3 regions of the Faecalibacillus sp. genome follow, and region 1 is predicted to be linked to each of the others. Evidence: predicted binding sites of a transcription regulator. Region 1 holds the regulator's gene; each other region holds the start of a gene.

Region 1 (10,899 bases):
GCGTTTACAGAAATAATTTTTGACATAACATTTAAGTCCTCCTTATTAATACTTTTCCATTATAACACTGACAAGGAAGAAAAAACTATAAAAAGATTGAAAAAAGAAGAGATTGATTTATAATAAGACTTGCCAGGGGCGCAAAATGCTGAGAAAGGTGATAGCCTTGTCCCTTATAATCTGAACTAGGTAATGCTAGCGTAGAGAGTGCAAAATAGTTTATTTGCCTTTTTGCGTATGTAAAAAGGCTTTTATTTTGCCTCGTTTTTAAAGGAGGATGAATATGAAAATTAAATTAACTACGAAGAATATGGCTTATATGGCAATGTTTGCGGCAATGCAAGTTGTTTTAGAATATTGCACTAAATTTTATGAGATGCCAAAAGGTGGTAACTGTGCCTTTTCACTTGTTGCAATTATTTTATGTGGCTATTTAATGAATTGGGGTTATAGCTTAATCGTTTCTCTTGTTTGTTTAGGACTACATTTTGCTTTAGGACTTGCGACATTCTATGGTCCTTTATCTGTAATCTTTGATTATTTGTTACCAATGATCTTGATTGGTCTTACACCACTTATTCCTTTATTAAAGGTAGGCAAGTATGAATTGCCTATTGGAATTGTTGTAATGGGTGTTTTAAAAACAATTTGTCATTTAATTTCAGGATGGTATGCTTTTCAAACACCATTAAAAGCAAACTTAACTTATAACTTACCTTATAATATAGCTACAATCATTGCATGTTTTGTTTTGTTTGTGATTTTATATCCAAGACTTAAAAAAGCAGTTCATTTATAAGACTCGTTTCGAGTCTTTTTTTCTTTGAAAGAAAGATGAATTTGTGTATAATGTAAATGTTAATAAGGAGTCGTTTGTTGTGGAAGATATTGTAGGAAAGAAAATCTTAATACATGGATATAAACATAATGGTAAAATACATAGATGTTGGTCGAAGGGGCTTGTTTTACAAGAAACAGATGATCATTACATTGTTATTAATAATCGAACATTGGTGACAGAATCAGATGGAAGAATGTGGCATACACGTGAACCTGCCATTTGGTATATGCCTAAACATAAATGGTATAATGTGATTTGCATGATTAGAAAAACAGGTGTGTATTATTATTGTAATATTGCTTCACCAACTTTATATGATGGAGAAGCTTTAAAATATATTGATTATGATTTAGATTTGAAGGTTTTTCCAGATGGAAATTATCGTATTTTAGATCAAGAAGAATATCGTCAACATGCTCGAGAAATGGGCTATAGTGATGAATTAGATAAGATTTTAAAGAAGCAGCTAGATATTTTGATTGAATTGGCTATAAAAAAAGGTGGACCATTTGATCAGGATTTTACTAAGAAATGGTATAGTTTTTACCAAGATTTAAAAGAGGGTTATTATGGAAAAAGTGATTACTATAAATAATAGAGATGAAACATTAGCTTTTGGTGAATATTTAGGAAAATTACTAGAACCTCATATGTTGTTGACACTTAATGGTGATTTAGGTGCAGGAAAAACAACATTTACTAAGGGAATAGGAAAAGGTTTAGGTGTTAAAAGGATTATTAATTCACCGACTTTTACAATTTTAAAACAATATCAAGGAAATTATCAATTATCTCATTTTGATGCTTATCGATTAGAAGGGCAAAGTGAAGATTTAGGTTTTGAAGAAATCTTTGATAGTGATGATATTTGTGTGGTTGAATGGCCAGAATTTTTAGAAGAAATTTTACCTCAAGAACGTTTAGCAATAACGATTAAAAGAATAGATGATGATCAAAGAGAATTTGTTTTAAATCCAGTTGGAAAAAAATATGAAGAACTTGTAAAGGAGATTGATTATGAAAACAATTGTCATGGATAGTGCTAATAAATATTTAGTAGTAGCTTTATATGAAAATCAAAAATGTTTAGCTTCTTTACAAGAAGAAGGAAATCGAAAACAATCAGAATATGCAATCGTTTATTTGCAAAAATTATTGCAAGAAAATCATTTGAAGATGAGTGATTTTGATGAAATGGTCATTACAATTGGTCCTGGTTCTTATACAGGAGTACGTGTTGCATTAACAATTGCTAAAACATTAAATGCGACAATGAATATTAAAATAAAGACAGTTTCTTCATTAAAAGCAATGGCAGGAATGAAAAAAGCAATTTCGATTTTAGATGCCAGAAGTAAAAAAGTGTTTTTAGGTATTTATAATGAAGGAAAAACAGTTGTTGAAGATTGTATTATTTCTTTAGATGAGTTTGAAAATTATCAAAAGCAATACAGTGATTATGAAATTGTTGGGGATACAGAGTTAATAGGATTATCAGAAAAAGAAACTGATCTTGCTCATAATATTTATGTGCTTTCAACTTTAGAAAAAGAAATAGAAAATGTGGATGGTCTTGTTCCAAGATATATTAAGGAAGTCGAGGCTAAGAAGATATGTCAATAAAAGAAATGAAAGAAGAAGATTTAAAGAAAGTTGTAGAATTAGAAAAAGATCTTTTTCTATCACCTTGGAACGAAGAAGATTTTAAACATGAAATAAAAGAAAATCCCATGGCGGGATATTATGTTATGGAAAAAGAAAACCAAATTATTGGATATATCGGACTATGGTTTTTAGGAGATCAATGCCAAATTACAACGATTGCAACAGATCGTCATTATCAAGGACAAGGTTATGCGAGTCAATTGATGGAATATGCTCTTGAAAAAAGTGAAGAGTTACATTATCAAAATGTTAACTTAGAAGTACGTGTTTCAAATGTAAAAGCAATAGCACTTTATCAAAAATTTGGTTTTAAAAATGTTGCTATTAGAAAAAGGTATTATAGTAATGGTGAAGATGCTTATTTAATGATCAAGGAATTGGAGGGATAGAAATGTCTTTATTATTAGCAATCGAATCAAGTTGTGATGAAATGGCTATGGCTGTTTTAAAAGATGATAGAGAATTTTTAAGTAGTGTGGTTGCCAGTCAAATTGATATACATGCTATGTATGGGGGTGTTGTTCCTGAAATTGCTAGTCGTAAGCATGTAGAATGTGTGTCGGTTGTTTTAAAAGAAACATTAAAAAAAGCAAATGTAAAAATGGAAGATATTGATGCTATATGTGTAACAAAAGGGCCAGGACTTGTTGGTTCTTTACATATTGGTTTACAAGTAGCTAAGACACTTTCCTTAGCTTATGATAAACCATTAATTGGTGTTCATCATATTGCAGGACATATTTATGCTAATAATTTTGAAAAGGATATTATTTATCCTGCATTGTGTCTTGTTGTTAGTGGTGGACATACAGAACTTGTATTGATGAAAAAACCGTATTCGTTTGAAGTAATTGGTGAAACTTTGGATGATGCTGTAGGAGAAGCCTATGATAAGGTAGGAAGAGTATTAAATTTACCTTATCCTGGAGGACCTGTTTTAGATAAAATGGCACATTTAGGAAATGCAAGTTACCATTTACCTAAACCTTTAGATGATGATAGTTATAATTTCAGTTTTAGTGGTTTAAAATCTGCGGTAATCAATTTAGCACATAATCATCATCAAAAAGGATTGGAAATCAATCAAAATGATTTAGCCACTTCTTTTCAAAATGTTGTAGTTGATGTTTTAGTAGATAAAACAATGAGGGCTGCTAAAGAATATGGTGTTAAAGAAATTATGCTAGCTGGTGGTGTTTCAGCAAATAAAGGGTTAAGAGAAAAAATGACAGCTCAAGTAGCTATGCTAAAAGGTGTGCAATTATCCCTTCCACCGATGAAATGTTGTACAGATAATGCAATGATGATTGCTTTAGCAGGAAAAGTTATGTATGATAATAATAAGTTTAGTGACTTATCGCTTGGCATTAAACCACATCTCGATTTAGAATTAGAATCAATAGGAGGGGATTAGTGTGGAGAAAAAAATATCGAAAGCGACGATGTCCCGTTTTCCTGTTTATTTAAAAGCACTTAGAAAAATGCAACATGAAGGAAAAGAAACATGTTTGTCGAGTGAACTTTATGAAATTACAGGAATACAAGATACAACAATTAGACGTGACTTTACATATCTATCAAAAACAGATAATTTTGGAAGACGTGGTCGAGGCTATGATGTAAAGCATCTTATTGATGGATTAAGTGAGGTATTAGGTCTTGGATTAGATGAGCCTATTATTTTAATTGGTGTTGGTAATTTAGGAAGTGCCATTTTAAAGTATAATCGTTGGCAGTATACAGTTGGTAAAATTGTCTGTGGTTACGATATGGATAAAAATAAAGAAGGGGAAAGATTTGGGGTTAAAATCTGTCATATTGATAGATTAGAAGAAACTTTCCCAAGCGATTGTAAAATTGCTATTTTAGCAATTTCAGAAAATGTTCAGGAAACAGTAGATCGTTTAATGAAATTGGGTATTAAAGGAATTGTAGATTTTACACATAGTCATTTTATGGTTCATGAAGGCGTAGAAGTCCAAACAGTAGATGTTGTGGTAGCTATTCAAGAATTAGTAATTAAAATGAAATCAAATGATCAAGAATAGGGAGAGAAAAATGTTTGAATTTATTACAGTAAGAGAATTATATGAATTATATATCAATGATAGAGATCAATTAGATGGAATTGAATATGTTGAATTACAAGGATGGATCCGTACAAATAGAAATAGTGGGAAAGTTGGATTTTTAGCTTTAAATGATGGAACATATTTTAAAAATGTGCAAGTTGTGTATTTAGATGAAATTATTGATAATTATGAAGAAGCTTCTCATATTTCTACAGGAAGCGCTGTTAAAGTAACTGGAAAATTAAAATTAACTCCAGAAGGAAAACAACCTTTTGAAATTGAAGCAACACATTTAGTGGTAGAAGGAACTTGTGATGAAGATTTCCCATTACAAAAGAAAAGACATTCTTTTGAATATATGAGAGAAATTCCTCATTTAAGACCAAGAGCAAATACTTTTTATGCAATCTTTAGATTAAGATCGGTTTTATCAATGGCTATTCATGAATTCTTTCAAAATCAAGGATTCGTTTATGTGCATACACCAATTATTACTTCAAATGATGGTGAAGGTGCTGGAGAAATGTTTAGAGCAACAACAATTGATAATACTGAATTTGATAAAGATTTCTTTGGAAAAGAAGCCTATTTAACAGTTACAGGACAATTACATGTTGAAGCTTTTGCATTAACATATCGTGATGTTTATACATTTGGACCTGCCTTTAGAGCGGAAAATTCAAATACTTCAAGACATGCAAGCGAATTTTGGATGATTGAACCAGAAATTGCTTTTGCTGATTTAGAAGATGATATGGATTTAATTGAAGATATGGTTAAATACTGTATTGATTATGTTTTAGATAATGCTCCAGAAGAAATGAAATTCTTTGAAAGCATGATTGATAAAGAATGTATTAAACGTATTAAAGCAGTGAGAGACAGCGACTTTAAACGTATGACTTATACAGAAGCAATTGATTATTTATTAAAAGCAGATGTTAAGTTTGAAAATAAAGTTGAATGGGGTATGGACTTAAATTCAGAACATGAACGTTATATTTGTGAAAAAATCGTTGGTGGACCAGTATTTTTAACAGATTATCCTAAAGAAATCAAAGCATTCTATATGCGTTTAAATGATGATGGAAAAACAGTAGCTGCTTGTGATTTACTTGTTCCAGGAATTGGAGAACTTGTTGGTGGATCACAACGTGAAGAAAGATATGATGTCTTAGAAAAAATCATGGATGAAAAAGGTATGGCCAAAGAAGGATTACAATGGTACATGGATTTACGTCGTTTTGGAGGATGTAAACATGCTGGATTTGGTTTAGGATTCGATCGTTTCTTAATGTATTTAACTGGTATGCAAAATATTAGAGATGTTGAACCATTCCCAAGAACTCCAAGAAATTTAAAATTCTAAAAGCCTATTCGTTAGGCTTTTTTTTGTGTATAATATGTAGGAGGTGACATGCATGAATGAGTATGATTTGATGAATCTCTATTTTAATTTTATTTTTAAAGAAGGTAAAAAGTCATTTAGAGATGTTTATGCAAGTTATGAACAACTTGAAGAATTTAAAAATTGGTTGACAAAACAGAATATTCATTTTCCTTTTGTTCATCAAATTCAAAAAAATGAATGTGAGTTGCTTTTCAGAAGTAAAAACTTTGAAATATATGATACTGCTTTTAAAACAAGTTATGCGCAAGATTTTCATAAATATGTTGCTGGTGAAAAAGAAAAGTATCAAGTGATTTTATTATCTGGAAAAGATGAACGATTTTTTGAAAAAATTGATGATTGTTATGATTATAAAGTAATGAGAGTTTTCTGTATAAAAAAAGCATTGAAAGAGGATATTTCTTTATATGGACCCTACCATCTTTTTTTGAATGCTCTTTATCAAATAGATCGTTGGCCAGGTGTTTTTATATTTAAAGATGAACAAAGCGTTTTCTACCCTGTAAAAAATATGGAGGATGTAAAAGAAGGCTTTAGATTAATAGAGGAAGATAAAATTTTTGAAAGGAAATGTCCAACAAATGAAGATCAGTATTTTATTCAATTAAGTGATCTTCATTTAGGTACAAAAAAAACAGATAGTGGTCTTATTGTATTACAAGACAGCTTAGATGAACTTTATCATATGCTTCCTCATGATCACCAACTTAAAATTTTGATTACTGGAGATTTGATGAATTCTCCTAATCGTAAAAATATGTATGCAGCATCTCATTTTATGAATCGTTTAAGAAGGATGTACCATAGTGATGTAACATTTGTTTTAGGAAATCATGATGTGATTGTTTATGGCTTAAACATTTTGAAAAGGCAGAAAACAAAAGTGGTTGCTTACTTATTAGGAGAAAATATTAAAGTATATCCTGATGTTAAAATGATTGTAATTAAAATCGATTCAACTTCTCAAGGAAATCTTGCACGTGGTATGGTAGGTCAAAGGCTTTTACAAGAAATTGAAGATGAACTTTTATCGATTGAACATTTAGAGGATTATACATTGATTGCAATGATGCATCATCATTTAATGCCGCTTAGAAAAGATGACTTTTTAAAGACAAAATGGAATGAAAAATTGTTTATGGGGAAAATTGCTGATTCGACCAAAGCACTTGTAGATGCACAAGATGTCATGTATTGGTTAGAAAAACATCATGTACGTTATATTTTTCATGGACATAAACATATTCCATGTGTTGTAAAAAAAGAAAATAGCTATATTATGGCTGGCGGTTCTTCTTGTGGTGGGGGTACTAAAGAAAGAAAAAGTCGTTATTTAAGTTATAATTTATTAAAATATAATAGAAATGAACAAAGGTTTAAGTATTGTTTTGTATTCTATGATGATCTTACGAAGCAAGAAAGGCATCGTGTGAAAATAAAATTATTTATGGAGGATGAAAATGAAATTAGTTGATAAAATGAAAGATGAAAATTTAGGACTTGCTATCCTATATAATTTTACGAAAGGTTATGGACATGTTCCAATGAATGTTTATGATGTTGTATTACCTCTTCTTTATCATGATGGTTTTAGAAATCATTTATTTGAAGGAATTGAAGTAGAAGATGCACTTTCTAAATGTATTCAAGAAGATGCAACTTTTATTCAAAATATTTTAGAAGATATTGAAAAAGATAAGGAAATGACATCAAGAGCTTTAGGAATTTGTCTTTTAAATAAATATTTAAGCTTTGAATTTGAAGATAATGAAATGAAAGGTATTTTACATGAAAGTTCTATTTTAGATATTAATGAAGCAATTCGCTTAGGACAATATTTTTCAGGAAAAACTTATGACGATATTTTAAATATCTTAAAAAAAAAGACCTTTAGTATCGTTTTTTTAGATAGCATTTGTTTAGGTGATGATATTGATTTATCAAAATTAAATCAATTTGGGCAAGTAACAACTTACAAACAAAGTAATTCAGAAGAAGTGATTGAACGTATTCAAGATGCAGATATAATTATTACAAATAAATGTTTGCTTACAGGAGATGTTTTACAATATGCTGCTAAAGTTAAATTGATTTGTATCACAGCAACTGGAGTTAATAACGTTGATTTAGATTATTGTCATCGTCGTGGTATTACTGTGTGTAATGTAGCAGGTTATTCTTCTTTAAGTGTTGCACAACATACTTTTGCCTTAGCACTAGACTTATTACATAAAAACAGCTATTATCATGAATATATACAAAGTGGAAAATATAGTGAAAGTGGTATGTTTAGTCATATCGGACCTCATTTTTATGAATTGAATGAAAAAACATGGGGAATTATTGGTATGGGAAATATTGGACGTACAGTTGCTAAAATAGCAAATGCATTTGGATGTCAAGTTCAATACTATTCAACAAGTGGAAAGAATACGCAACAAGATTATACATCAGTTGATTTAGAAACATTGTTAAAAACAAGTGATATTATTTCTATTCATTGTCCTTTGAATGAACAAACAAAGGGGCTTATTCATGAGAAATCATTCAAACTTATGAAAGAAAATGCTATTTTAATCAATGTTGGCCGTGGGGGCATTGTTGATGAAAAAGCACTTGTTGAAGCACTACAAAATAATGAAATTGCTGGTGCAGGGTTAGATGTTTTTGAAAGTGAACCTCTTGCAAAAGAAAGTCCATTATTTCAAATTAATGATGCTTCAAAGCTTTTAATGACACCACATATCGCATGGGCCACTGTAGAAGCAAGAAATCGTTTATTTGATTTAGTTATTGAAAATATTCAAGGATTTTTAATGGGTAATTTAAAGAATGTATGTTAATGCATTCTTTTTTTGCATTTTAAAATAAATTGTGTTATACTCGAAAAACTTGAGGAGAAAATGAATGAATAAATTTGAAAAATTAGGATTAAGTGAAGAATTATTAAAAGCAATTAATGAAATAGGTTTTGAAAAACCAACACCTATTCAAGAAAATATTATACCTGTCATTTTGAGTGGCTATGATGTTATTGGTCAAGCACAAACAGGAACAGGAAAAACCTTAGCGTTTTCTAGTATATTACTTACAAATATTAAAAAAAGTAAAAAGAAACCACAAGCTTATATTTTGTCACCAACGAGAGAGCTTACAATGCAAATTCATGAGGAACTTAAAAAGATTGGCAAGTATAGTTCTTTACGATTTGCATGTGTTTATGGTGGAAGTGGCATTGAAAAACAAATTAAAACTATAAAAAAAGGTGTCGATATTGTAGTTGGAACACCTGGTAGAATGATGGATTTAATGAGACGTAATGTTCTTCAATTAGATGAAGTTTCTTATGTTGTTTTAGATGAGGCAGATGAAATGCTAAATATGGGATTTATTGAAGATATTGAAACAATTATTTCTAAAACAAATCCAGAACATACAACAATGCTATTTTCAGCAACGATGCCAGATGGTATTAAAAAGATTGCCAAAAAATATATGAAGCCTGATTATAAACATATCCAAGTTAAACAAAAGACGATTACAGCTAATACAGTTAAACAATATTATTTTGAAGTTAAACAAAAAGATCGTTTTGAAGCGTTATGTCGTCTTATTGATAGCGAAACGGTACAATCAGGAATTATTTTCTGCCGTACTAAAAGAAGTGTTGATGAAGTAACGGAACAAATGCAAAAGGCTAATTATAATGTGGAAGCTATGCATGGCGATTTAAATCAAGATCATCGTATGCGTACTTTAAAAAAGTTTAAAGAAGGAACAATTCATTATCTAATTGCAACAGATGTTGCTGCTAGGGGGATTGATGTTGAAAATATTAGCCATGTTATCAATTACGAATTACCACAGGAAGTTGACCTTTATGTACATCGTATTGGACGTACTGGGCGTGCAAATCGTGAAGGAAAAGCCTATACAATTGTTGTTGGAAGAGAAGAAAGATATTTAAAAGAAATCGAAAGAAAAACCAAATCTCATATTGAAAAATTGGAAGTGCCAACATTAACACAAATCCATCAACATAAAGTAACAGAATTAATGTATAAAATTGAAGATATGATTTTAAATGGCGAACATAAACCAATGAAGGATTTGGTTAATCAAATTGATCATCATATGTTAAAAGATGTAACAGCTGCACTTATTGAACTTTCTTTAAATCAAGAAATTGGTTATCCATATTCAAAAGAAAAATTAGAAGCATCGTCTAAACGAAAAAAAGGTGCTAACGAAGGGTATACACGTTTATTTTTAACAGTAGGATCAATGGATAAGGCAAAGAAAAAAGATATCATTAATTTTTTAGTTTCAAAAGCACATATTAAGGAAAATGATATTCAAGGAATTGATATTAAAAGAAAATTTACGTTTGTTAATATTAATGACAAAGCTGTAAAGAAAGTTTTAAAGAATTGTCAAAAAGAAAAATTAAATGGTCGTAAAGTAGAAATAGAACAAGCAAACAGCAGATAAGCTGTCCTTGTTCTATTTTTTTTAAAAAAATATTTGGTGATAAAATCGAATAAATTAGCGAAATTTATGAAAGCGGTAACAATTTACACTTGAATGTAAGGGCTATCATGTGTATAATTATATTAGTTGATTAATTAGGAGGATTGATTGAAATGAAACAATATGTTTACTCATTCAAAGAAGGAAATAAAGATATGAGAGTCATCCTTGGAGGTAAAGGTGCAAACTTAGCTGAAATGACAAGCATTGGTTTACCTGTTCCACAAGGATTTACTGTATCAACAGAAGCTTGTACTGCTTATTATGAAGATGGAAAACAAATTTCACCTGAAATTTGTGCGCAAATTGATAATAAATTAGCTGAATTAGAAGCTGAAACTGGAAAAAAATTAGGAGATCCAACAAATCCATTATTAGTA
Region 2 (10,899 bases), on a different contig from region 1:
TATTATTATTGGTATAAATGTTTTAAGGAAAATTAGATAAATCATTTATAAGAATTCTAAAAAATTATTTATATCTATTTTCGTTTATATTATATAATTTAAAATTTCTCATATTTTAAATTAATAAATAACATTCCAGCAAATCTTTATAAACTCTCTTATTTAATTCTTTTATAAAAACATAAAGAGTCAATTCTAACAAAATTGACTCTTTTATGCTTTTATTATACTTTACCTATTAAATAATCATTAAGATTTATACCTTGTTTCATTGCATAAAGAATATTATATGGATCATCAATATGTTCTACTTTCTTTTCTACAATTGTCGCAATATATCTTGCATCATCATTTAAAATCATTGGCCAATAGAAATAGAATGTTTGTCCATCTTTAAATGTGAATTTAAAATCAGAAACATAAGCTTCATAAGCCAATGGACTTCCTATACTCATATAATTTTTCTTAGCAATCACTTCAAGCTTTTCAATATCTTCATATAAACATTTATGCATAAATTGATGCTTTTTATTAAAAACAATTGCAAAGAAATATTTAAAATTACTCATTGGTCCATGAAATTGATAATAGTAAATCCCATCACTTAAAAACTCTACAGATTGATTAAGCGTATTATCTAACATCATTGCTGATGTTTGTTTGAAAGAAAATGCTATCATTAACATAAATGTGCCTATAAAAAATAATACACCCACTAAAATTCTCATATTACCTAAATCATAAGGCATTCTAGCAAATGACACAGCAACTACAATAGCTCCTATAAAAGTAATAATTAATTGTCTTCTTGCAAGTTCTGGTGTAAGTTTTCTTCCTAATGAAACTGTTGATGTAGTTTTTTGAAAACCTAATCCCATTTTATTATTATTTTTTTTAATTTCACTTAATTCTTCTATTAAAGGTAGATCTTTATCATAATAATCATCTATTGTATCTTTGATTTCATTCATACTTTCTATTTGTTTTTGCATATTCACTTGATTAATTTTTAAACAATGCCTAAAATCTAATTCACCTTCCAATATTGCTTTGATATCATCAACAGAAATTTGAAGATTTCTCAAAAATTTAATAATTTTCAACTTTTGAACTGTTTCATCATCATAATCACGATAACCATTTTCTTCCCTCTTAGGTTGAATAAGCCCCTCCTTTTCATAATATCGAATTGTATACTTTGAAAGGCCTATTTCTTTTTCTAATTCATTTGTTTTCATATTGCCTTTCCTCCTTTCAACATCATTGAACACTATGGAGTGGCTCCACAGTCAATACTTATTGTAAAATAATTTAATAAAATACTCTATTTACATAAATTTAATAACAATCTCTTTAAATTTTCTTTGTCACATATCTTTTACTTCTTTTATATTTTAAACAATACACTTATCTTATTAACATTCAATAAGAATAGTATTTATCTAATTATACATTAGAATTGTTGTTTTTTTATCGTTTTACAAAATATTCTCTATAAAAGAAAAAATTCGTAAATCAAAATTGATTTACGAATCAAAGAACAAAAAAGGGCTTCTTCTATCTTGAAACCCTTTTTTATTTAGCAAATTTTTCGCTAGATTAAGCTAATTCAGCAAAATATTTAATAGTTCTAACCATGTTAGAAGTATATGAGTTTTCGTTGTCATACCAAGCAACTGTTTGAACTTCAGTAGTTCCGTTGTCTAATGGTTTAACCATAGTTTGAGTTGCATCGAATAATGATCCGTAAGTGATTCCTACGATATCAGAAGATACTAATGGTTCTTCAGTATATCCGAATGATGGAGTAGTTGCTGCTTTCATAGCTGCATTTACTTCTTCAACTGTAACTTCACCTTCAACAACTGAAGTTAAGATAGTTGTAGATCCAGTTGGAACTGGTACACGTTGTGCAGAACCAATTAATTTACCATTTAATTCTGGGATTACTAATCCGATTGCTTTTGCAGCACCTGTTGAGTTAGGAACGATGTTAACTGCAGCTGCACGAGCTCTTCTTAAGTCACCTTTTCTATGAGGTCCGTCTAATACCATTTGGTCTCCAGTGTAAGCATGAACTGTTAACATGATACCAGATTTGATTGGTGCTAATTTATTTAAAGCGTTAGCCATTGGTGCTAAACAGTTAGTTGTACATGAAGCTGCTGAGATGATAGTGTCAGAAGCTTTTAAAGTACCTTCGTTTACACCGAATACGATTGTTGGTAAGTCATTTCCAGCAGGTGCTGAGATAACAACTTTTTTAGCTCCAGCATCGATATGAGCTTGAGATTTAGCTTTAGATACATAGAATCCAGTACATTCTAATACTACGTCTACACCGATTTCTCCCCATGGTAATTCAGCTGCGTTAGCTTTAGCGTAGATTTTGATTTCTTTTCCATCAACTGTGATTGAATCTTCACCAGCTTCTACTGTATCAGCTAATGCATATTTACCTTGTGCTGAATCATATTTTAATAAGTGTGCTAACATTTTAGGATTAGTTAAATCGTTGATTGCTACAACTTCATATCCTTCTGCATTAAACATTTGTCTGAATGCTAGACGTCCGATACGTCCAAATCCGTTAATTGCTACTTTTACTGCCATTTTATTAATATTCCTCCTTGTAAATAGCTTTTATGCCATTATTATAAGTCAAAAACTTCACAAAAGCAACTATTACAACGTTGATTTCTTGTATAAGATGCATTAATTTTTCCTTTATTTTTCTAATAATTCCCATTCTATCGTATCGTTAGCGCTTACACTTTTTTTGACCTTTTTTTAAAAAAATTTTATTAATTTTTACAAATTAAATAACCTAAGAATATTTTCTTAAATACCTTTCTATAATTACATATGGAGGTTATTTTATGCATCTAATACCAACCGTTATAGAAAAAGATAAAAATCATCAATATGCTTATGATATTTATTCTAAACTGTTAGAAGAAAGAATTATTCTTCTAACAGGAACAATTGACGATGCCATGGCTAGTTCAATTATTGGCCAATTGCTTTATCTAGAAGCGCAAGATAATAAAAGCGATATTTACATGTATATCAACTCTCCTGGAGGTAGTGTTTCTGCAGGACTTGCTATTTTTGATACAATGAATTTTGTTTCATGTGATGTCAGTACAATTTGTTGTGGCATGGCCGCTAGTATGGCTTCTATTCTTTTAAGTGCAGGTACTCATGGAAAAAGGTGTGCCTTAAAAAATAGCGAAATTATGATTCATCAACCACTTGCTTCTTTAGAAGGACAAGCAAGTGATATTGAAATTAACGCTAAAAGAATCTGCAAACAAAAGAAAAAGCTTTTCCTTATTTTAAGTGAAAATTCTAAACAATCTTTAGAAAAAATTACTCACGACTGTGATCGTGACTACTATCTAGATCCTATAGAAGCCTTAGAATACGGTCTCATTGATGAAATTATTTAGGGGATCTTATATCCCTTTTTTTACATAAATAAAGACAAATACCACTTAAAATACCTAAAATAAAATAACCATTCATGTTTGTATGATCACCAGTCTTAACTACTTGAATAATCGGTTGATCATACATAATTACCTTTTGTACTTGTCCTGTATTTTTAATAACAAATTCAACTTTTTCACTTTTTTCATAACCATTTGGTGCAAGAGTTTCCTCTAATATATATTTTTTTCCTACTTCCAAATGACTTATACGATGTTCTTGACTAGTAGAAATCCAAGAATCAACAATTTCACCCTTTTCATTTTTTACTTGTAAATGAGCTCCTGCTAATTCTTTTTTGTTTGTAATATCTTTTTTAGAAATATCCACTTTAATATCTTCATCTACTACTTTTAAAACAATATCTTTATCACCAATTTCAAACACTTGTTCTTTAAAAGTTGCATAACCTTTAGGAGTCAAAGTTTCTCTAAGAATATATTTTTCTCCGTTATTTAAACCTTGAACTAAATGAGCTGTTTCATTTCCTTGAATATCTATACAATAATAAGCTACATCTTCATCATCTTTTAACATCAAAAAATAATCATCAGATTTTAATTGTGGTACAATGCGATACTCCTCACCATCTTCATTTTCACCTTCACAAATTTCTCTTTTTAACATTTTCTTTTTCATATCATTATCGATATCAATAAGATGTTGTCCTGTTATCCATTGATCAACTCTATTTTTTGTCTTTGTAGAAGCAACTGTAAGTTGTGCACCTTTCAATAAACTACCATCTTCTTTTTGTTTATAAACTTTTACCATTGAATTTACCATTTCCACTTTTTGATTTTCTTTTTCATAAGAAACAGTAAAAGTAATATCATTTGTTAGTGTAAAACCTAATGGTGCTAAATCTTCATGTAAAGTATATGTTTTTCCTTCTTCTAAACCACTTACATGATGTGCTTTTCCATCACTAAACCATTGTTCTAAAACATTTCCATTTTCATCTATAACTTGTAATAAAGCACCTGCTATTTCTTCACCACCTAAAGATATTTTAGAAACAGTCATCACTTTATCTTTCATATTCACTTTTTGAATTTTTCCATCCTCATTGATTTTAAATTCAATCTTAGATGCTTTAACATAACCAGCCGGACTAGTATCTTCATTTAAATAATACGTTTTACCACTTTCTAAACCATCTATTTCATGGGCTTTATCAGATGAAACCCATTCATCTATAAGAGCCCCTTCTTGATTAGTAACAGACATCTTGGCACCAATAACTTCTTGATCCCCTGTAACATCTGTTTTAGTAAAGATTGTTTTTGTTATTTGGTTAGTTTGTTCATGTGATTTTGTATAAATAGTTGTAGTGTAATCTTTTTGCGTAATAGAAAATTCATACGGTGTATCATCTAGCACATAACCACTTGGACATTCAACTTCTACTACTTGATATTTTCCTAAAGGAATTCCTGTAACCTCTAATTGTCCATTTTCATCTATAGACATAATTCCTTTTTCATTAATTGTTCCTTTTGATACGTCAACACCATTTGAATAAGTCATTGTTTGACCATCATTTGTATCAATAATACATTTTCCACTTCCTAAAGTAATTTTATCTCCTTTAGAATATAATTTTTTTAAAGATACTGTATCAAAAATATCATCCGCTGCTACAATTTGATATTTTGTTTTTGTAATATCTTTATCTGCAAGATCTATAGCTCCTTGTTGAGCATTTTCAAGCTTCTTTTGAAGCTTTAATGTTCCTGTTGGTCTTAATGTATTTACAACAATTTTCTTTGTTGTTTGATCTTTTACAATTGTAACTTGCCATTTAGCAATAGCCGGTGCATAATGATCATCACATTCAATTTCAGTAAGTGAATACGTTCCTACTGGTAAATAATCAATTAATAATTCATAGTCACCATTTTCATCCTTTGTTACTTCAAAAGTTTCATCATACCCACTATAAGATGTTGAAATTAATCTAAACTTTGAATTTTTTTGAAATTGAGATGTATTATCAACTTTAGAAAGACGTAATGCTCCAAAATCAAGCCAATCAACTTCATATTTTAAAATATTTCCATCAGGATCTAAATTCCATGAACCCTCTGTTTGTGTTCCATCCGCACCATCTTTAATAGCTAATGCTGTAAACATTTCACACCCTTTTCCAGCAATATTTCCTGATTTATAATTTTTAGGACTATTTTTACAAGGTGCTGTTAAATAAAAACTTTCTCCACCATTAACATGTGCTACACCACCTGTTTGTTCGGTCCCCTTTGTTACATTATGCAATGTCACATGATCTTGTAAAGATACATTAATTGTAGCGTGACTTGTTCCTTCTAATTTAACAATATTTGTTTTTTGAAGTTTATTTTCTTTATCAAACTCTGCTTTAAAAAAAGCTGTCATACCACCATCTTGACTTGGATTAAAATAAGCATATCCAATATCAGGTTGATCCATAATCCAATGATAACCCCATAAAATGTTATCACCATAGCCACCATTACCATCAGAATTTGGCCATTTTGTATTAAAATCTTTTAAATTCAATCCCATTAAATCTCCTGCATATGCATAAGAAAGCCAAATATGTGTAAACAAATAAGCCCCGTCATCAAAATTACCATACTGATCACCAAAATCATCTGGTACACAAGCCTTTAATTCAGCTGCGTACATTTCTTTAGATGCTTGATTGTATCCTGGACCACCAAAACCATAATAAAGAATTTTTCTTACAGCTTCATTATTTTCAATCACCTGTGCTGGATATTTACCAACAGATGGTGATTTTTTACTTGATTCTAAACAATAAGCATATTTATCATCATATTTACACATATAAGTTGACCATCTTTTAGTACTTCCTATTTTAGATGACCACCACCAAGGATAATTAATTTCTTTAATTCTCGTAAACTCATGTGGTGTACTATTATCCCATGCTTCTACATTATTTGTATACTTTTGTAAAAAGCACATTGATAAAACAAGCATGATTACCGCAAATAATTTTACTGCTTTATCAAATATTTTTCTTTTCTTCATTTTCCTATTCCTCCATTTATTTAATTTTAATCATAAAAAAAGACAATCTTACGATTGCCTATGGACCTAAAATCCATTTATATACATATATTTTCATCTTCTATATCCTTTCTAAATAAAAAAAGCATCCCTAAGCATGCTTTAATACACAAAAAAACCGCTTATTAAGCGGTTTAAAGAATTAGTTAATTCTTTCAATAGTATAGCCATTTTCTTTAAATTTTTCGACAATAGCTTGAATATGAGCTTCACCATTAGTTTCACAAGTTACTCTTAATTCTACTTCAGAGAAACGAGCAAAGTTCTTAAATTGGTTATGTTCAACTCCAATAACATTTGCATTACATTCATTAAGTAAATGAGAAACAATTTCTAATTGTCCTGGAATATCTGGTAATTGTACTGAGAATGTTAAAATTCTTCCTCTTGAAATAAGTCCCTTATTGATCATTGAAGAAATTGTCATAACATCCATATTTCCACCTGAAATAAGTGAAACAACTTTTTTACGTTTACAATGTAATTTCTTTAAAGCTGCAAGTGATAAAATACCTGATCCTTCAGCAATTAATTTATGTTTTTCAACAAGTAATAAGAAAGCTTCCATAAGTTCATAATCACTTACAGTCACAATTTCATCAACATATTTTTTAATATATTCAAATGGAGTTTCTCCAATTTGTTTAACTGCTGTCCCATCAGCAATTGTACTTACTTCAGTTAATTTAACAAGTTGATCATCTTCTACTGCAGCAAGAGCACTCGCTGCACCTTCTGGTTCAACACCAACGATTTTAACAGATGGATTGATTTGTTTTGCTGCACAAGCAATACCTGAAATTAATCCTCCACCACCAATTGGTACTAAAATATAATCAACATCTGGTAATTCTTCCATGATTTCTAAAGCGATTGTTCCTTGTCCTTCCATAACATCTTCATCATCAAAAGGATGAACAAAAGTATATCCTTCGCTTTTTTGTAATTCTACAGCTTTTTCATAAGCTTCATCATAGGCTTCACCATATAATACAACATCTGCTCCATGTGCTTTTGTAGCATCAACTTTAATTAATGGTGTATGTGCTGGCATACAAATTGTTGCTTTGACCCCTAATTTTTTTGCTGCATAAGCAACACCTTGTGCATGATTTCCAGCTGAAGAAGCAATTAAACCCTTTTTCTTTGCTTCATCATCTAATTTCATAATTTTATTGTAAGCACCTCTAATTTTGAATGCTCCTGTTTTTTGTAAGTTTTCAGGTTTGATATAAACATCATTTCCACATTCTTCAGAAAAGGCATCACTATGTATTAAATGAGTTGGTAAAATCACTTCATCAACTCTTTTTTTAGCCGCTTTAAAATCTTCTAATTTTAACATTTAAATTCCCTCCGTCTAAGTATCATAATTATATCACTATTCTTTGATAAAACAATTATTTTGTTTTAATTTGATTCGTGCTTTCATCATAATAATAGTCGTTTTCTACTAGTCTTTTCATAAAATCAGTTTCATCTAAATCATAAATAGAAAGAACATGAGATAATTGCATATCATCATCTCTTAATTTCATATTAATCATACTTACTAACATATGGATATCTTTTGGCATTTTTCTAACTCCTTTATTAATTCTATTTTGAGACATTACTATTATACATGATTTTTTGATGTTTTTTATCTCAAATTTGTCTCAAAAGTTATTCACATTTAAAATTGTATAAAATCGATTATTTTTTATCATATTAATTATTTCTTATTGATTTTTTATAAATCATATAATATACTGTAAGCAAGTTAAAGGCAAAGACAAGGAGAGTAGTATTTTTACGAAACAACAGCGAGCTAGTAGATGGTGAAAGACTAGCAGTGAACAAAAATATGAAGAACACCTTCGAGCTGTCTACCGAAAGCAATGCAAGTAGGCTAGAACGTTTCTAGTTATGTTACAACTAGCGGGTATCGAGTACTCTTAGAAGTATTTTCCGTACCATGTATATCTTTGGATTTATATGTTACACGATACTCGCACACTATGTGCGTTTTTTAATTATAAGGGGGATATTAAAATGTGTGGTTTTTTAGTCGTTGGAAGTGAAGAATTTGAATTACAGGTTTTCCAAAAAGCTTTAGATAAAGCAGCGTATCGTGGACCTGATTATCAACATGTCTCAATTGATCATGGGATAACATGGGGATTTAATCGTTTATCAATTATGGATTTATCAACAAATGGAAATCAACCTTTTGTTTATAAAGATTATACACTTGTATGTAATGGAGAAATATATAACTATCCAGCATTAAAAACAAAACTTGAAAGTAGCTATACTTTTAAATCTGGAAGTGACTGTGAAGTTTTGATTCCATTATATGAACAATATGGACTTGAAATTTTATGTAAATATTTAGATGCTGAATTTGCTCTTGTTTTATACGATAACAAAACAAAACAATTAATGGCAGCAAGAGACCCTATGGGAATTAGACCTATGTTTTATGGTTACAGTAAAAAAGAACATCAAATTTGTTTTGCATCTGAAGCAAAGGCACTTTTTGATTTATGTGATGATATTATGCCTTTTCCACCAGGACATTATTATTTAGATGGTCAATTTGTTTGTTATAATGATTTAAGTGATCCTAAAACAATCGTTGATGATGACTTAGAAACAATTGCTGGAAAATTAAAAACAAAACTTGAAAAAGCGGTAGAAAAAAGATTTATGTCTGATGCACCTATCGGTTATTTATTAAGTGGTGGATTAGATTCTTCTTTAGTATGTGCCATTGGACAAAAATTATCAGATAAACCTATTCGTACTTTCGCTATCGGTATGGAAAGTGATCCAATTGATTTAAAATATGCAAAACAAGTTGCTGATTATTTAGGAACAGAACATACAGAAGTTATTATGAATAAGGAAGATCTCTATCAACATTTAAAAGAAGTCATTTATCATCTTGAAACTTTTGATATTACAACAATTCGTGCGAGTATGGCTATGTATATTTTATGTAAATATATTCATCAAAATACTGATATTAAAGTTATTATGACTGGTGAAGTTTCAGATGAATTATTTGGTTATAAATATACTGACTTTGCGCCTAACGCTAAAGCTTTCCAAGAAGAAGCAAGTAAAAGAATTAAAGAGCTTTATATGTATGATGTTTTAAGAGCTGATCGTTGTATTTCTGCTCATGCTCTTGAAGGACGTGTTCCTTTTGCAGATCTTGATTTTGTTGATTATTCTATGTCTATTGATCCTGCAAAAAAAATGAATGTTTATAATAAAGGTAAATATTTATTAAGACATGCTTTTGAAGGTACTGATTATTTACCACACGATATTTTATTTAGAGAAAAAGCTGCTTTTTCAGATGCTGTTGGTCATTCAATGGTTGATTATTTAAAAGAATTAGCTGAAGATAAATACAGTGATGAAGATGTTTTAAACGCTAAAGATAAATATTCATATTGTACACCTTTTACTAAAGAATCATTAATGTACAGAGATATTTTTGAATCATTCTTCCCACAACAAGGAAAATGGATCAAAGATTTCTGGATGCCAAATAAAGAATGGGAAAACTGTGATGTTGATGATCCAAGTGCTCGTGTACTTAAAAACTATGGAGATTCTGGAAAATAAAAACAAAGCAATGCTAGATGTTTATTCTAGTATTGCTTTTTCTTCATTTATTTTATTTTCAATCAATATCTTTTCTAATTCTCTTAAAAAGAATTGTGAAGTTTTATAATCTCTTTTTTTAGGACCTTTTACATGTTTATTTTGCTTTCTAGAAAGATGTCCTAAATAACGAGAAGTCAACAAATTATTAATATTATCCTCTGTAATTTTCTTTCCTGAAACATGAAGTACCGTTACATTTTTAAGCAAAGCTAAACTTGCAAGTCCATAGTCTTGACTAATCAACAAATCTCCTTCTTGCAAATAAGAAAGAATCATCTGATCAACACTATCTTTTCCAACTTCACACATAATAATTTGAATTCTTTCATCTTCAATAACATGAGCAAAATCAATAAACAATAAAACTTCTATTCCATAATGTAAAGCCAATTCAATCACTTCTTGACGATTTGGACAAGCATCTCCATCTATTAATAAACGCATAAGCCACTTCCAATAAGTACCAACATTGCAATAACTCCACCTACAAAACCACCTAAATGACCTGTCTTAGAAACATTTCTATCAGCAAGTGTGAAAACTACATTAATTGCAATAACAGCCATAAAATTTTTCAAAATCAATAAATAAACACCTTTAAAAACAATTCCTAGTGTTACAATAGCACCAAAAAAGCCATATACAATTCCACTAGCCCCTAAAGTA
Region 3 (10,899 bases), on a different contig from region 1:
AAGATTTGTTTAATCATTGGTACTTTATTTTCAACCATGGCATTATTACGAGATTCTAATCTCTTATAAAATAATTGAGGTTGTATATATTTCAAATGATCTCTTAATTCACCTACAAAACCAAAATCTAATGGTGAATTACTTACAAAAACTTGATTTTTCTTTAAATTTAAGAAATTCATTAACATTAATACTTCTAATTCTTCTAATCCTGGAGACATCTCTAATCTCATTGGAGATAATCTTCTTCTTTATTTAATCAAAGTTTCCATCATTTCACGATAATCATCATGACCATCCAATGAATGATCATCTTCATCAATATCAGCACTTCTTGTTACTCTAATAAGAGCTTTACTTTTTACAGTATATTTAGAAAAAATACGTGATACAAAATGTAAAATAAGATCTTCCACTAAAATAAACTGACCTGGTTGACTAGGAAGTTCTACTAATCTTTCATCCATAGCATTTGCACAAGAAACAATTCCCATTTTACGTTTTCCTTTTTTGGATTCTAGACGTACGACAACATATTCTTCTCTATTATTAAGAAATGGAAAAGGTTGTCTTTTAGAAATAACTTGTGGTGATATCAAAGGCAATAATTCTCTTTCAAAATATTCTTCAAAATAATGTCTGTCTTCTTTATTTGTAATATCTTTATATTTTATAATTGACCAATGGTATTGTTTTAATTCCTCCATTACTTGAAAATATATTCGATCTTTCTTTTTGTTTAAAAATGCTGCTCTTTTTAAACAAGCTTTTAATTGTTCTTCACCAGTCATTAATGTCTTATTATCTTTTGAATCAGGATAAAATAACATCTGATCATAAATAGAACCAATACGTACCATAAAAAATTCATCTAAATTTGTTTGAAAAATAGAAATAAAACTCAATTTTTCAGCTAATGGTACTTGAGGATCTTTTGCTTGCATTAACACACGATCATTAAACTTCAACCACGATAATTCCCTATTTTCTTTATAAACACTCATAGTATATTACCTCCATATCTACTTACATTATACTCTTTTCATTCGTTTACAAATAATTTTTTGCCTTTTTATTTTATAATTTTTAATTCGACATAAACTATCAAGATTATGTAAATTTTTTATCATTCACCGTGGTTTTAAAAAAAGGTTGTAATCTTTATAAATAGTCAAGCTATTCATTCATTACAACCTTTTAATATTATTTATCTTCTAATAAAACTTCACCATTAGATTCAATAATTTCTTTATAACGATAATAAGAATCTTTAAGTTTTCTTTCTAAAGTACCATGACCATCATTAAAACGATCCACATAAACAAAACCATAACGTTTTTTCATTTCTCCTGTACCAGCAGAAACAACATCAATTGGTCCCCAATATAAATATCCACGACAATCAACACCATCTTCAATTGCTGCATTGACATTTTTTAAATGTTCTTCAATATAATGAACTCTAAAATCATCATGAATTTCACCTTTATCATCAATATTTTCATCTAAACCAACACCATTTTCTACAATTAATAATGGTAAATGATAACGATCATATAAAACATTTAAAGTATAACGTAATCCTACTGGATCAACAGCCCATCCCCAAGGTTGAGGTGCTTTATCTTTAAGATATGGATTATCTCTACAAGTAAGACCACCAGTATCTACTTTTAAATTCACATCTCGATCAAATGTTGTAGAACGATAATAACTAAATGATAAGAAATCAACTGTATTTTCTTTAATTAATTGTAATTCTTCATCACTAAATTCTACAGTTACTTGATCTTCTTTCCATACTTTCTTTAAATAAGTTGGGACAATACCTAAACAGAAAGGATCAGCCATAAAGAAAATATTCATTCTTTGAGCATCTAATGTACCTACAACATTTAAAGGATCACAGTTATATGGATAAGTAGCTACTGAAGAAGCAGTCATCATACATCCAATTTGATAATCTTTACTGATTTCATGTCCTAATTGTACAGTTTTAGCATTAGCAATTAAAATATTATGATAAGCATCCCATTGATCTTGTTTTGTAGTTGAACCAATTGGATCACTTGGATCTTTAGGATCTTTAATTGTTAAAACCCCACCAGCTACAAGTGGCATTCTAAATAAAGCATTGACTTCATTAAATGTAAGCCAGAATTTAACTTTTCCTTTATAACGAGTAAAAACAGTTTTTACATAACGTAACCAAAATTCAATCAATTGAGGATTAGACCATCCACCATATTCAGTAATTAAATGTAATGGTGTTTCGTAATGTGATAAAGTAATTACAGGTTCCATTCCTAATTCATTCATACATGCAAACATATCATCATAATAAGCAAGACCTGCTTCATTTGGTTCTAATTCATCTCCATTAGGAAAAATTCTTCCCCAAGCAATTGAAGTTCTAAAACTATTGAATCCCATACCTTTCATTAATTTTAAATCTTCACGATAACGATGATATCCATCTACAGCATCATGTGATAAATAAACTTTATCTGGATTTAATGACATTTCATATTTTTTCTTATTTTCATCCCATTTAATACCAGGATCTTTAGACATAATTCCTACAAGTACATCTGTAACGTTTGGTTGTTTACCATCTTCCAACCAAGCACCTTCATATTGATTAGCAGCAATAGCGCCACCCCATAAAAAATCTTTTGGAAAACTCATTTTCTCTACCTCCGTTTATCTAGCTGTATTATAGCACTTACAAAATACAAGATTTACTCGTTTAATATTTTGAAAAAAGTAAAAAAGAAGAATCATTGATTCTTCTTCTAATACTTATAGAAACCTTCTCCAGAAGCCATTCCTAATTTTCCCTCATCAATATATTTCTTTAACATCTTAGCCATACCTTTAAAATTATAAGGTGCTAAAAATGATGGAACTTTCAAATACATTGAAACTATATTATATGCTGTTGTAAGTCCTACTGTATCTAATATTTGGAAAGGTCCTTTAGGAGCACCTGTACCAAGTGTCCATGCTTTATCAATACTTTCAGGATCACTTATACCATTAACATACAAATCCATTCCTGAAAATAATAAAGGAACAAGCATCGAATTTAATAAATAACCAGATTTTTCTTTTCTTACAGGTAATGGTATCATTCTTATTTCTTTAGCAAACTCCATAATTATATCAAAATATTTTTGATCTGTTTGTTTTTGTGCCATGACTTCTGTCATATTATTTTTCCAAATACTATTAGCAAAATGCAACGACAAATATTTATCTGGTCGTTTTGTATATTTAGCAAACTTAGATGGTAATAATGTAGATGAATTTGTGACAATAATTGTTTTTTCAGGTAACAAATCCGCCATTTTTTTATAAATATCTATTTTTTGTTCAACATTTTCTGCCATAGATTCAATAATCAAATCTGCATCACTAACAGCTTTATTTAAATCTAATTCTAGTTTGATATTTTCATAAGCAAGATTTGCTTTTTCTAAACATTTATCTTTATCAAAATCTTCATAATCACTAATACCCATAGCCCAATTTTGTGGTGTCTTTCCTTCATCACTATCCATCAAAGTAATTGTATCATGATAAACCTCTTTTAAATGATCTAATTTAGGCTGACATCTTCCTATACTTCCCTCACTTCTAAGCCAAATCGTTACATCAAAACCACAATAAGCTGCTTGATAAGCAATTTGACTTCCTAAAACGCCTCCACCAATAACAACAACATTTTTAATTTCCATAAATCATACCTCCTACCTTTATTTTAACATTTTGTTAAAATATTCACAAAAGTTATTTTTACTTTTAGTTTGAACTTCATAGATAAAAAAAGAGTCCTTTTAAGGCAATGTCATTAAGTTAAGACTTTTTTAAGAGAATTTCTATATTTTATAAAATATGGGGGTTCTTTTTTTTATCTATTGACATGACTTTGATTTTGTGCGGCTTATAATGAATATTCTTTATATTCATTATAAGCCCTTTTTAGTAGGTGTATTTTTCAAAGGAGGATATTATCTATGTCAAATAAAAATACTAAAATTGCCTACTATTCCCCAAAGTGGATTTCTCGTCGCTTGGATGATGTTATCGATTCTACTGTAGAGTCTATTGGATGTTTTTGTGTTGATCCGGTTTCTAATTTTACCAGAAGCCGTATTCTTACTCCCAAGACACTTATTAAATTTATTTTAGGTTTGCAGGCTCACTCTTTGCCAAGTGAAGTTTCTGATTATTTTACTTCTTCAGATACTGATATCCCATCAGTATCTGCTGTTTCACAACGCCGTGACCTGTTGTACCCTGAAATTTTTAAATCTATCAACAGAAGATTTCTTTCTTCCATTGATAATCTGTCCACATTGAATGGTTACTATATTCTTGCACAGGATGGTTCCGATATCAATCTGCCCTTTTTACAGGATGATACTCAAATCTCTTATGGTCAGGATTCTATTGTTTGTCAATATCATCTGAATGCCTTGTATGACTGTATCAATCATGTATTTTGGGAATCAAGAATTGATCTGCCAACCAAAAAAAGTGAAGTAAGCGCACTGATTGATTTTATCAATCACCGTAATTATCCTGAAAATTCAATTATTACAGCTGATAGAAACTATGAAAGTTACAATCTCATGGCTCATTGTATTGAAAGTAATCAAAAATTTGTATTCAGAGTTAAGGATATCGATACGAAAAAAGGAATTTTGACATCTCTATCCCTACCCGATGAAATATTTGATATTACTGTTACTCGTACGCTTACAAATGTACAAACAAATGAAGTCAAGAAAAATGAAAACAATCAATTTGTATTTGTTCCTTCAACTTCTGTTTTTGATTATCTCGATGCCTGTAATCGTTTCTATGATCTTAGTTTTAGAATCATAAGATTTAAAATAGCTGGTGATAAATATGAAACATTGGTTACCAATCTTGATGAAAATGAATTCAAATTAAGTGATTTCAAAGATCTTTACCATCTTAGATGGAATGAAGAAACGGCATTCTATTATCTCAAATACGCAGTTGGCATGCTTTATTTCCATTGTAAAAAAAGGCAGCATATACAGCAGGAAATATACGCATCAATTTTATTTTATAACTATGCAAATTTGATCATTCAAAATATAAAAAAGAAGATGGAGATTAAAAAGACAAAGTACATATACAACATCAATGTAAGATCAGCATTGACCAACATAAGAAACTATTTTCGTAATCAAATAAAAGAATCCATCCTGATCAGAAACATAAAAAAATATCTGACCCCATCAAGGCCAGATAGAAACGTTCAACGTTCTATAAAACGACAATCACCAAGAGCGTTAAATAATAGAACAAGTTGACAGAGTTATTCTAACATAATTTTTTCTAGATATCACAAATTTTTTTGAGCCTAGACACTGGTTCTTTTAAAGTGCGTCAAAAATAAGATAATAAACCAAATTATTTAGGATAAAACAAAAAGAACAGAACATAGAAATATGTCTGTCCTTAACTTAACATAAATAGAACTGTCTTTTGTACAATGCCACCTTAACTTAATGACATTGCCTTTTAAGGACTCTTGACTTCTATTCAGCTTTTGTTGAATTTACTTCTTCAAACATTTGAGGAATAACATGTTTATCTTCTTTATTTTTATATTTGAAATAAACAATTGTTAAAATTGAACATACAATTAAGATTCCTGCAAAGACTGCAAATTCAACTGAAAGAGATGGAGCAGTCATACTAATTGTTTTTCTGAATCCATCTACACTATAAGTATATGGAACAAATTTATGAATAGCTTTGTAGATAGCTGGACCTGTATCTAATGGATATGTACCAGCAGAACCACCTAAGTTAATAATCATAAATACAAGTAATAAGAAGTCTCCAATAAATCCAGTTGTTAAACTTAACAACATGACAAGTGACATGAATGCCGCCGATACAAGAATTGCAAGTAAATAAGTTAAACCTAAATTAACAGGTTCAAAACCATTGATAAGTCTTAAAGCTGTTACCATTGCAATTGCAGCTAATGTAGAAACTGTATACATAACAGTTGCTTTACTTGCCCAATATTTTAAAGCATTTTCAGCTTTTTTAATACCATGTCTAATTGGATACATTAAAGCAAAGGCTAAGCATGTTACATATAAACCAACTGACATCATATATGGAGCCATTGCATGACCATTATTTTCAACTTTTGAAATTTCTTTATGACTTGTTTCAACAGGTGTAGCAACCATATCAGTTGTTTTATCTGTTGAATCTATCTTACTTTCTTCTGCACCAGATTTTAAGGCATCATTTAAAGTTGTAACACCATCTGCAGCACTTTTAATACCATCACCTAAAGTATCAGAACCAGCTGCTAATTGACTAGCACCATCACTAATTTGACCAGCACCAGAAGATAATTGGTTAGCACCATTCATTAATGTTGAATTATTGCTTACTAATGTTGAAGTACCTGCAGATAATCTATCAATACCACTTGTTAGAGCTCTAATACCTTCAGTCAATGAAGGAACATTACTATTTAATGAAGAAGTTCCTTGTGCTAAAGCAGAAGCTCCACTTGTTAAAGCGGTATTATTTGTAGTAATTGTTGTTAAACCACTTTGTAAAGTAGTAACACCACCCATGTAAGATTGTACACCAGCATTTAAGTTTTGAGCACCACTAGCAAGTTGAGAAACATATTGTTTTAAACCTGCTTGTTGAACATTACCATTTGCATCACTTACACCATTAATTCCTGCATTTAATTGTTGCACACCAGTATTTAAATGTTGTGCTCCTTGATCTACTTGATTAGCACCACTTACTAATGCTTGAATTTGTTGAGTAGATTCAGTTGATGAAAGCGAACTAGCTAATTGTTCTCCACCATTCGCTAATTGTTGATAAGTAGCTAATAATGTTTGTAAAGTACTTGCATCAACATTTTGCATCAATGCTTGGAATTGAGCAGTACTTAATTTACTAAAGTCTGTTGTACCAAAACTTTGTTGCATTAAAGCAGTCAATTGAGCATTAACAGCTTTATTACCATTAATAAGAGATTGTCCAGCTGTAGCTGCACTAGATAATTTACCAGCTAATGTTTGAACACCTTTATTTAATGCTGAAGTACCTGTTACTAATTGAGCACTTCCACTTGCTAAATCTGAACTACCTTTTGATAAAGTTGTACTTACTGAGGAATTAACACTTGTTAATCCTTCAGATAATGCTGTAGCTCCAGCAGTAATAGCATCATTATTAGCAACTAATTGATTTGCACCATCTAAAGCTTGGCTTACACCACTTGTATATTGATTAATTCCAGTATTAAGTGATTGTGCACCACTATTTAATTGACTAATTCCATTAGCTAATGCAGGAGTTGCACTACCTAAAGAGTTCATACCAGTTTTTAATTGATAAACTCCATCATTTACTGTAACAACCCCATCAGTATAATCTTTTAAACCATTTGTTAAAGTATTTGTTCCATCTTTAAATGTTAAAGAACTGCTTGCTAATACTTTTAAATTATCACTAATTGTTTTGTTACCATCTTCTAATTGATTCATTCCATCAGATAATTGTTGAGTACCATCACTTGCCTCAGCAAATCCATCTGACATTGTTCCAATTGAAGTAAAGATTGTTTCCGCATATGTCTTAGTAACTGATGATGAAACTTCAGCTTTAATTTTAGCGATTGCTGAATCATCCATCTTTGATGCAACATAGTTTGTACCAGGATTTGTTGTATAATTTAAAATCATCTTTTTAGGATTTTTATCCAACAAAGTTGTTGCATTCTTTGAAAAATTACTTGGAATCGTAATGACCATATAATAGTCACCATCTTTTAGTCCCTTATTTGCTTTTTTAGCACTTACAAAATGAAAATCTAACGAATCGTTGTCTTTTAATTTATCGACTAGTTGACCACCAACATCTAATTTCTTATCGTTGTATTCAACTGCCTTATCTTTATTAACAACAGCGACAGGAAGATCTCCACTGTTACCATATGGATCCCACATAGATCCAAGGAAGACAACAGTGTAAATACTAGGAATAAGGATAAGAGCGACTAAAACGATTTGAATCCAATGGTTTTTTAAAATGTTTTTCCACTCTTGCTTAATCATAAATATCCTTCTTTCTATCTTCTATAGATATTTTACATCCATAGATATATAATATCTATAGAGTATTATAATTTTTTCAATACAAAAGTCAACATTCTTACATACAAAATATAAAAAATTAAGTATAATAAAAAAAGGGAAGGGATTACAAATGAGAATTAGAAAGAGTTTTGAACAAGCAATTTGTATTTTATTACTTATTGGCACAAGCGAAGGACCACTTAAAAGTCATGAATTAAGTAAAATGTTAGATGTTTCTGATTCATATTTAAAAAAAGTAACAAGACAGCTTGTTGTTGCTGGTTTGATTACTTCTAAGGCTAGTAAATTAGGTGGCTTTATTTTAAATAAAAAAATGAATGATATTTCTTTTTTAGATATTTTTGAAGCAATTGAAGGAAAAGAAAAATTTATTGAAACAACACATTTAGTAGATAAAGTTTTTGATCCAGCATTAAATGTACAACATACCGAAGATATCATTATCAATCATTTAGATGCCGCTGAAAATCAATATAAACAAAAGCTTAAAGAAATCAATCTTGGTGAAATCACAAATTATGTTCATCAAAATTCCATCTAAAAGCAGGCTTGGGAATATGGTTCCCTTAATAAGCCTGTTTTTAATTAGATCTATTTATTAAATAATAATTCTAATAAATGAATACCATTTCCTTTTCCTAAAAGAATTCCTTTTAAGCATCGATTACAAACACAAATAATTTTCTTATTATCAAATTGTTGCACATATTCTCGCATATATTTTTCTTGTACTTCTTGAGGGTAATGTGATAAATGTGTATCGTCTAATTCTTTTGTTTCATAGTGGAGTGTTCCACAAAAAATAGAATTTTCTTTATTATTTTTTATTTCAATAACTTCAATATTCATTTTCTTTAAAAGACTTCTAACAGCATGATGTACTTCAGGATGATTTCTATCACGAAAACAATCTTGTAAATACATTTTTTGTCCATGATAATCAGGAAAATCAAAATTATCTAATTGATCAAAATATTCCCAAACAGACATGGTCTTTACTTGATTCTCTATTTGTTTTCTACAAGCTTGACAAACATATAAACCAATATCATCCTTTTTAAATTCTCTTTTATCAATTCTACAACATTTTGCAATCGGCATTTGTTTTTCAAAATAATCCTTTACTTTTTTCGCTGTTTGAAGATGCATTGTAGCAAAATTACAACTTGGATAATAAATATACATATTCTTTCCTCCTATAGCATTTGAATCAACACTTCACTGATTCCTGCAAGAATCATGACTAAAATAGGATTCAATTTATATTTTCTAAGCAATATTAAACAAATAACAAAAACAATCATTGCATGATATCTTAAATAAGATATCCCAATAATAGATTCTTTAAAAAATGAAGAAATTAAAATACTTATACCACTAATTGCAATCATCGAAACAACTGCTGGTCTTAAATAAGCTAAGATTGTTTTCATCACTTCCAAATTTTTATATTTTACATATAAATAAGCAAGTATTGAAACAATCACACATGAAGGTAAAATACATCCAAGTGTTGCAATCAATGCTCCTGGTAAATGAGCAACATATTGTCCTACGAAAGTAGAAGAATTAACTGCAATTGGGCCAGGTGTCATTTGAGAAATTGTAATAAGATCTGTAAATGTATTTTGACTGATCCAATGATATGTAGAAATTACTTGTTGACTAATAAGTGGTAAAGCTGCATATCCTCCACCAAAGCTTAATAAACCTATTTGAAAAAAGGCCCAAAATAATTGTAAATAGATCATGCTTTTTCCCTCCTCATTACTAAATCAATAATAGCAAGTAAAATACATCCTAAAATAATGTACATAATATTAATATTAAAGAAATAATTTAAAACAAATGAGACAATCATGATTAAAATATTTCTACCCTGATGTTCATCCATAACACTTAAAGCCATATCATAAACAACACTTACAATAATTGCTCCAATTCCTGCACGCATTCCAAGTAACATCGCACTTATAATTTTATTCGTAATAAATATTTTATAAAAATAAGCTATCACACTAATGATCACAATTGGAGGAATAATTGTTCCTATCACACAAACAACAATCCCTAAAATGCCTGCCATTTTATATCCTAAAACAATAGCTCCATTAACAGCTATTGCTCCTGGAGCACTTTGTGCAATCGCTACTAAATCCAACATTTCTTTTTCATCAATATAATGGAGCTGATCCACAAATCTTTCTTTTAATAAAGAAACAATCACATAACCTCCACCAAAAGTAAATGCTGATAAATAAAGTGTTGAGGTAAACAACTCCATTAATAATTTTCTTTTTTCCTTCATTTCTATCACCTATTTCATCTTAATACACATTGATTCATCTGTAAAATATTATATAATTATATTATACATAGGTATTTACCTATATAAGGAGGTATTATGACATTTCGACATCTAGAAATCTTTATGAGTGTTTATCAAAATCAAAGTATTACCAAAGCATCCAAAGAATTACACATTAGCCAACCTTCTGTTTCATTAGCTATTAAAGAATTAGAGAAAAAATATCAAACACCCTTATTTGATCGTATGAACCGTCAAATTTATCCTACAGAAAAAGCTCATCTTTTATATAATCATTCTTTACAGATTCTTTCATCTCTTGAAAATATGGAGAATGAAATGTATGAAGATCATTTAGAAAATATATCTTTTGGTTGTAGTGTTACTATGGCACAAGTT

Evidence for each region. The regulator Rex, encoded in region 1, represses fermentation and respiration genes when NADH is low (regulators of the CRP and FNR family bind a similar motif). The targets are predictions, from matches to a motif close to GTGAANNNNTTCAC.
Region 2: a site for Rex is predicted at 2,661-2,674, ahead of gap (type I glyceraldehyde-3-phosphate dehydrogenase). Genes of this name have one in related genera too.
Region 3: a site for Rex is predicted at 3,774-3,787, ahead of ACLVEP_RS02820 (3-hydroxyacyl-CoA dehydrogenase). Genes of this name have one in related genera too.

What each region holds. Positions count from the first base shown of each region.
Region 1 is NZ_JBKYAR010000003.1:9,783-20,681, reverse strand. It holds gene ACLVEP_RS01720 (acetate/propionate family kinase) at 1-26, opposite strand, end outside; TPP riboswitch at 125-225, shown strand; gene ACLVEP_RS01715 (energy-coupled thiamine transporter ThiT) at 284-799, shown strand; gene ACLVEP_RS01710 (DUF402 domain-containing protein) at 879-1,436, shown strand; gene tsaE (tRNA (adenosine(37)-N6)-threonylcarbamoyltransferase complex ATPase subunit type 1 TsaE) at 1,411-1,881, shown strand; gene tsaB (tRNA (adenosine(37)-N6)-threonylcarbamoyltransferase complex dimerization subunit type 1 TsaB) at 1,859-2,464, shown strand; gene rimI (ribosomal protein S18-alanine N-acetyltransferase) at 2,455-2,895, shown strand; gene tsaD (tRNA (adenosine(37)-N6)-threonylcarbamoyltransferase complex transferase subunit TsaD) at 2,898-3,920, shown strand; gene ACLVEP_RS01685 (redox-sensing transcriptional repressor Rex) at 3,922-4,554, shown strand; gene asnS (asparagine--tRNA ligase) at 4,565-5,947, shown strand; gene ACLVEP_RS01675 (metallophosphoesterase family protein) at 6,000-7,463, shown strand; gene ACLVEP_RS01670 (D-2-hydroxyacid dehydrogenase) at 7,450-8,832, shown strand; gene ACLVEP_RS01665 (DEAD/DEAH box helicase) at 8,897-10,480, shown strand; gene ppdK (pyruvate, phosphate dikinase) at 10,633-10,899, shown strand, end outside.
Region 2 is NZ_JBKYAR010000015.1:1,416-12,314, forward strand. It holds gene ACLVEP_RS06535 (MerR family transcriptional regulator) at 225-1,238, opposite strand; gene gap (type I glyceraldehyde-3-phosphate dehydrogenase) at 1,600-2,613, opposite strand; gene ACLVEP_RS06545 (ATP-dependent Clp protease proteolytic subunit) at 2,880-3,452, shown strand; gene ACLVEP_RS06550 (SpaA isopeptide-forming pilin-related protein) at 3,445-6,531, opposite strand; gene ilvA (threonine ammonia-lyase) at 6,713-7,915, opposite strand; gene ACLVEP_RS06560 (DUF4250 domain-containing protein) at 7,971-8,147, opposite strand; gene asnB (asparagine synthase B) at 8,605-10,191, shown strand; gene ACLVEP_RS06570 (DUF188 domain-containing protein) at 10,213-10,677, opposite strand; gene ACLVEP_RS06575 (rhomboid family intramembrane serine protease) at 10,665-10,899, opposite strand, start outside.
Region 3 is NZ_JBKYAR010000005.1:35,143-46,041, forward strand. It holds partial or broken gene ppk1 (polyphosphate kinase 1) at 1-239, opposite strand, end outside; gene ACLVEP_RS02810 (hypothetical protein) at 252-1,004, opposite strand; gene ACLVEP_RS02815 (glycoside hydrolase family 1 protein) at 1,204-2,688, opposite strand; gene ACLVEP_RS02820 (3-hydroxyacyl-CoA dehydrogenase) at 2,796-3,740, opposite strand; gene ACLVEP_RS02825 (IS4 family transposase) at 4,020-5,351, shown strand; gene ACLVEP_RS02830 (YhgE/Pip family protein) at 5,580-8,150, opposite strand; gene ACLVEP_RS02835 (Rrf2 family transcriptional regulator) at 8,302-8,733, shown strand; gene ACLVEP_RS02840 (hypothetical protein) at 8,784-9,377, opposite strand; gene ACLVEP_RS02845 (chromate transporter) at 9,389-9,943, opposite strand; gene ACLVEP_RS02850 (chromate transporter) at 9,940-10,500, opposite strand; gene ACLVEP_RS02855 (LysR family transcriptional regulator) at 10,597-10,899, shown strand, end outside.